One region of the Caballeronia sp. PC1 genome, then DNA from elsewhere that is predicted to be linked to it. Evidence: predicted binding sites of a transcription regulator. Region 1 holds the regulator's gene; the other holds the start of a gene.
The links. Region 1 encodes LexA, which represses DNA repair genes until DNA is damaged. Its sites were predicted from a motif close to ACTGTATNNNNATACAGT; they were not measured.
Positions count from the first base shown of each region.

Region 1 (3,359 bases):
TGCCGATCGTCAGGCCGAACCCGGGAAGCGCGCTCGGCTTCCTGAATGTGAGGGTCGTCATCCTTGAGTCATCCTTGTTTGCGCGCCGGGGTCGGACGCGTCTTCTCGCGGGCGCGGCGTCTTATGCGCCGCGTCGCCGCTTCGTTCGCTTATTGCGGTTGATAGATCGAATCGAACACGCCGCCGTCCGCGAAGTGCGTCTTCTGCGCCTTGGTCCAGCCGCCGAACGTGTCGTCGATGGTGTAGAGCTTGAGCTTCGGGAACTGCTTCGTGAGCTCGGCCGGCACCTTGTCCGAGCGCGGACGATAGAAATTGCGCGCGGCGATCTGCTGGCCTTCGTCGCTATAGAGGTACTTGAGATACGCTTCCGCGAGCTTGCGCGTGCCGTGCTTGTCGACCACCTTGTCGACGACCGCGACCGGCGGCTCCGCGAGAATGCTCACCGAAGGCACCACGATCTCGAACTTGTCCGTGCCGAACTCCTTGAGCGACAGGAACGCCTCGTTCTCCCACGCGATCAGCACGTCGCCCTGCCCGCGCTGCACGAAGCTCGTCGTCGCGCCGCGCGCGCCGGAATCGAGCACGCCCGCGTTCTTGTACAGCTTCGTGACGAAGTCCTTCGCGGTCTGCTCGTTGCCGCCCGGCTTGTGCTGCGCATAGGCCCACGCCGCGAGATAGTTCCAGCGCGCGCCGCCCGAAGTCTTCGGATTCGGCGTGACGATGGAAACGCCAGGCTTCGCCAGATCGTCCCAGTCCTTGATGTGCTTCGGATTGCCCTTGCGCACGAGAAACACGATCGTCGAGGTGTAGGGCGACGCATTGTCCGGCAGACGCTTCTGCCAGTCCGCGCCGACGAGGCCCTTGCCCGCGAGCGCGTCGATGTCGTAGGCGAGCGCGAGCGTCACGACATCGGCCTGCAGGCCGTCGAGCACCGCGCGCGCCTGACCGCCCGAGCCGCCGTGCGACTGCTTGAACGTCACCGTCTCGCCCGTATCGGCCTTCCATTTTTTCGCGAACGCCTGATTGAAGTCTTGATACAGCTCGCGAGTCGGATCGTAGGAAACGTTCAGAAACGACGTGTCGGCATGCGCCGGTGCAGTCATGATCAGGCCCGCCGCGCCGAGCGTCGCCGCTGCCAGCAGCCTTCGCAATCCCGTGTTGATGCTTTGCATTCCCCGTTCTCCGTCTTATCGAATTGACGGAATCAGTCTATCGACGGGTCTATATGATTAGAAATAATCGTTTCTCACTTTTTTATACGTAAAACTGCTAAGAACCTTATTCCTGGGTGGAAGAAGCGCGAAGCGACGCGGCTTCGCGGCCGCACGGTCGAACTTAAAGTAAAGCTTGAAAAGTGGGCTATACTGTATAAAAATACAGTGATCTGTCCATTCATACAGTGCATCAGGGGCCTAGCCTGTGACCAGAACATCAAAACTTACCGCGCGGCAACAGCAGGTTTTCGAACTGATCCAGCGCGCGATCGACCGCACCGGCTTCCCGCCGACACGCGCGGAGATCGCGGCGGAGCTCGGCTTCAGTTCGGCGAACTCGGCTGAGGAACATCTTCGGGCGCTGGCGCGCAAGGGGGTGATCGAGCTGGCGGCGGGCTCGTCGCGCGGCATCCGGCTGCTCGGCGACGTGTCGCGCCTCGATCGCGCGGAGGATCTGCCGCATCAGTTCACGCTGCCGCATCAGAGCATCATGCAACTGTCGCTGCCGCTGGTCGGGCGCGTCGCGGCGGGCAGCCCGATCCTCGCGCAGGAGCATATCTCGCAGCACTACGCGTGCGATCCCGCGCTCTTTTCCAGCAAGCCGGACTATCTGCTCAAGGTTCGCGGCCTTTCGATGCGCGACGCCGGCATTCTCGACGGCGATCTGCTCGCGGTGCAAAAGCGCAATGAAGCGAAAGACGGACAGATCGTCGTCGCCCGTCTTGGCGATGACGTCACCGTGAAGCGCTGGAAGCGCCGGGCGGACGGCGTCGAATTGATTGCCGAGAACCCGGACTATGAAAACATCTTCGTGCGCTCCGGCAGCGGCGATTTCGCGCTGGAAGGCATCGCGGTCGGTTTGATCCGTTCGGGCGAGTTCTGACGGGGCAGCGGAGGGAGTGGCAGGCGGCAGAATAAATGTCGCCTCGCTCGTCACAAAGAGACAGAAAATGTCTCGGTGACAGCGGAAACTCTCTTCACACACTGCTTCGAACGCCCTCAGGCGTCTCAACTACAACAAGCATGACGGCCACCGCGCGCGGTGCGCCGCGGTGCGTCCTATCGTCTGGAGAGTCATCATGGAACGTTTTGCCCGTCTGCTGCCCTTCCGTCAATTCGGCCGCCTGCGCCATCTGCGCACGCTGATCGCGTGCGGCATGCCGCGCGCCGAAACCACGCCGGATCTCTTCGACGACATGCCCGCGCTGCCGTCCCGCCAGCCGGCTTTCGCGCGCGTGTCGTTGAACAGCGGTGTGCACGCGGAGCCCGCTCAACGCGCACCGGTGCGGGTCTATCGCGGGCAATCGCGCGTCATTCTGGTCGGCAAGATCGATGAAGTGTCGCGCATGATCGACCGTTGCATCGCCGAGGAAAGCGCGGAGCTCGCGGGCGGCATTCTCGCGTGAATGCACGATGCTCCGGGATTTATCGCGCATCGGCGTGGTCAATCCCGGATCACATTCTGCAAGAGAGGCTTCGCCGCCGCATGTCACGCACTTCCCGATCTGTTCTCACCGCGCTCGTCGTTCTGGTTCTCGTCGCGGCGCTCGGTTTCGTTTATGCGTCGCCGTATATCGCATTGAATCGCGTCAAGCGCGCAGCCGATGCGCGCGATGCGCAGACCGTCAATCAATACGTGGATTTTCCCGCGCTTCGCGCGAGCCTCAAGGACCAGGTCGCCGCGCTGCTCACGCGCCGCATCGATATCCAGAAGAGCGGCAATCCGCTTGCAATCATCGGTGCGATGATCGGCGCGGCGCTCGTCGGTCCTTTGGTGGATTCGTACGCGACGCCGGACGGCGTCGCTGCCATTCTGAACGGCATTCCGCCGCGCGGCGATCCCGGCGAGCGTCCGCCGCCCGCGGGCGACAGCGCAGCGCCGCACGACAACGCAGCGGCGAACGCGCCTTCCTCCGGCGTCGCGACCGCGCAACAGGCGCCTGCCGAGCCGCCGCAGACCACCGCCGGGTACAGGGACTTCAACACGTTCGTCGTCACCTATCGGCACGGCGCCGGCGATGCGCGTTACTCGGCGATCTTCCATCGCTACGGGCTCGTGTCGTGGAAGCTCGTTGCGGTCGATCTCGCCGGTTGATCCGGCACGCGTGCGAACTCAGGCGCCGGCTTCGGCCTTGACCGGCTTCG
Region 1 covers NZ_JAJUBH010000001.1:1,261,444-1,264,802, forward strand. The annotation lists gene cysT (sulfate ABC transporter permease subunit CysT) at 1-61, opposite strand, end outside; gene LY284_RS06000 (sulfate ABC transporter substrate-binding protein) at 150-1,172, opposite strand; gene lexA (transcriptional repressor LexA) at 1,420-2,097, shown strand; gene LY284_RS06010 (hypothetical protein) at 2,294-2,620, shown strand; gene LY284_RS06015 (DUF2939 domain-containing protein) at 2,701-3,309, shown strand; gene LY284_RS06020 (universal stress protein) at 3,328-3,359, opposite strand, start outside.

Region 2 (3,359 bases), on a different contig from region 1:
GAGTCACGGTCCTTGGGCGTCGTGCGACGCAAATCGTCGAGCCGACGCAGATTCGAATAGATCTTGTCGGTCGCAATGCGCCGACTTTCGGTCGCGGCCTTTGTCGCTTTCGTTTGCAACGCCCGCTCGGCATCGGCCAGGCGGGTGCGCTGCTTGAAGAGATCCTGCTCGAGCGCGGTTACCTGTTCGATGTTGAACCGATCAATGAATTCCTTGATCTGACGCTCATCGTCGCTTTGCGGTTCACGGAAAGCGTCTTCCATCCCCTTCGGAATCTTCGCCTTGCTGCCTTCGGCGCGTTCCCAGAACAGGCGCGCGAATTCACGAATGTCCATCTGCGCGCCAAACATCTTCACGTATCGCCGATAGTCAGCTTGAATTTGCGCCGAGTAGCACACTGCCGCCCCCTTCGATGTCGATTCGGTTAGGTTGCCGTACCCGTTGCCTCGCGGCACAGTCTCATCATCTTTTGGACCACGGTGCTCGCATGGTTCAGCCCCATGTCGCCGGTGAAGAGCGCCTGCACGTCTGACTGGCGCACGGCGATGCCAGCCCCTTTCAGATCACGTCGAGCGATTTTGAAGGCCAGTTGGCCGATGCGGATGCGCTCGAGCCAGTGCATCGTGACTAGGTTACGCTTGAGCCAGATGCGGCAGCTCTCCACGACGTGGTCCACGCGCCATTCTTGGGTCAGCGCGTAGGAAGCGGCAACGGTCGCCACCAGAAAGCAGAGTAAATCCGCTCGGGCGCCTGTCAGTTCGTCAATATCGGGTTTGCTCATCTTATTTCCTGTTCCCAACATACTAACCACTTAATTGCCAACTACCTGCAGGTGCGGACGGGCTCCGGGACTTTCAACGGCAGATCGACCGCCAGTCGCTCCAGCGCAGTCCCATTCCGACGCACGAACCATCGCATCCCGCGCAGTAATGGCGATTGCGCACGCTGTCGTCGACCTGCCAGCGGTTGAAATCATCCACCGACTTCGTCCCGACTGTCCGGCCATTCTCCTTGGCGAAGAATGTCGGCTCGCCCGCTTTGCCACGGGCGACAGCTTCGTCGATCGTCGCGTCGCCGAATGCCTCGCGCAGCTTGACGACGAAGTCGGCGAACTCGGGCATTGGATGTCTCGGGTGCAAGCTTATTGGTCAGGTTTGTCTGCGGCCAGTTAAAAGTGCGCAACGCACTGCTTCGATTTTTGAGCTAAGATACCACTGTATATTTATACAGTATTCTTGCCAGCCCCTTTTACCATGGCCGCTCTGCCTCAAGACATCGCGTCGCTTCACCCCGGGTTGTGGCTCGGCTCTCAACTCGCGCGTGCGTACGGCAAGATCATCGACACCGGCTACGCAGCCCTGTCGGCGGAGCTGCCTGGCGGTGGCTGGCCGATCGGCGCACTGGTGGAGTTGCTGGTTCAGCAGCCGGGGATCGGTGAAATGCGGCTGCTCAAGCCCGCGCTGGTGGCAGCGAGCAAACGGCCGATCGCACTGCTGCAGGCGCCGCACGTGCCGAACAGTCTGGCGTTCGCCTACCTAGGCGTGCCGCTGGACAAACTCATGTTGCTGCGGGCGCCGAAGACGGCGGATGCGCTCTGGTGCGCCGAGCGCGTGCTGAACGCTCGAAGTTGCGGCGCGCTGCTCTTCTGGCAACAGCACGTTCGGTCAGAAGCGTTACGGCGATTGCATCTGGTGGCACAAGCGACCGAAACATTACTGATTCTGGTTCGACCGCTCGCCGCCGCCCAGGATTCGTCGCCCGCGGCGTTACGGCTGGGGGTGCGGCCCGCCGACGGCGGAATCGTCGTCGATGTCATCAAACGAAGAGGTCCAACCCGAACCGACCCACTGTCCATCCACCTCCAACCGACTCCGATTCTGCTCAGCCCTCATGGCCGTGTTCGTCGCCATCTTCCTGCCCCGGCTTTCGCTGGAGGTCTTCCGTCCGAGATGGTCATCTCCGACTGAACACGGCTGCGTGGTGCTCGAGCGTGACAAGGTGATCGTGCTGGATCAGGCAGCCAGAGACGCAGGGGTGATGGTGGGGATGAAGCGCGGTGGCGTCACGACACTCGCGGCCGACGCGCTGATGCATGACCGCAGCCCCGAGCGCGAGCTCGATATGCAACGCGAAGTCGCTTTCGCGCTGCTGCGCTTCTCGCCTCAAGTCGCCGTGCGCGAGGAAGAAACCGTCGTCGTCGACGTGACAGCAAGTCTGCGACTCTTCGGCGGCATCGTGCAGGTCTGTCGACAGATTCGAGAGACAGTCAAAGCCATCGGCGTCACCGCCCGCATGAGCGTCGCCCCTACGGGTCAAGGCGCGTGGCTGCTTGCCAAGCGTGGTCGCCGGCGCGTGCTCAAGATGAGTTCGCTCGAACGCTATCTGGGCGAGCTGCCCTTTATGGTTGTCCCCGAAGCTCGCTCCTTCGGCGACTGGTTCAACGGCCTCGGTTGCCGAGTGCTCAACGATATTCGACGCCTGCCGCGTGCAGGTCTCAAAAAGAGGTGTGGCGTGGATTTACTGGATTCGCTTGACCGCGCCTACGGCCTGTCGCCCGAACTCTACGAATGGCTGGAGTTGCCGCCGTCCTTTAGCGCGCGTACCGAACTGCCCGATCGCGTCGAGCATGCCGAAGCCATTCTTTTCTCCGCGCGGCGACTGATCTTGCAGCTGTGTGGCTGGTTGAGCGCGCAGCAGCTCGCGCTCACGCAGGCGACCATCACGCTCGAGCACGAGCGCGGCCGCCAGGCCATCGAGCCGACAGTCTTCGAGATTGCACTCGCGGAACCCACATGGCACGAGGAACATCTTGTTCGCCTGCTCAAGGAGCGACTCGGGCGCGTCGAACTCGAAGCGGCCGTCATTGCGCTCCGACTCACGGCATCGAAAGTACAACCCGCTGAGCCGCCCAGCGACTCGCTTTTCCCCGATCCGGGAGGTTCCGCGCAGGACCACAATCGCCTCCTCGAACTGCTGGTGGCTCGCTTGGGTGCGGAGAATGTGCTGCGGCCAGCGCCGACATCGGATCATCGACCCGAACAGGCGAATCAATGGCTGCCGGTGCAGGCCACGACCAAAGCATGCCCGCCTCCCGACGAGCTTCCGCGGCCGACGTGGTTGCTGGATACGCCCGTACGGTTGATGATCAAAAATCACCGACCGTTCTATGGCTCGCCCCTCAAGCTCGTCTCGACGGGCGAGCGTATCGAAGCAGGCTGGCACGACGGAGCGCTGGTCACGCGCGACTACTATGTCGCGCAAGCCACCGATCAGAGTTGCTACTGGATCTACCGTGAACGACCAAGCGTGAAAACCGAAGAAGTCCGCTGGTTTCTTCATGGGTTGTTCGGATAACGGGT
Region 2 covers NZ_JAJUBH010000004.1:577,630-580,988, reverse strand. The annotation lists gene LY284_RS36060 (SOS response-associated peptidase family protein) at 1-398, opposite strand, end outside; gene LY284_RS36055 (hypothetical protein) at 425-781, opposite strand; gene LY284_RS36050 (hypothetical protein) at 855-1,121, opposite strand; gene imuA (translesion DNA synthesis-associated protein ImuA) at 1,254-1,967, shown strand; gene LY284_RS36040 (DNA polymerase Y family protein) at 1,891-3,354, shown strand.
Region 2: imuA (translesion DNA synthesis-associated protein ImuA) is a predicted target of LexA. The motif match lies at 1,214-1,231, and genes of this name have one in related genera.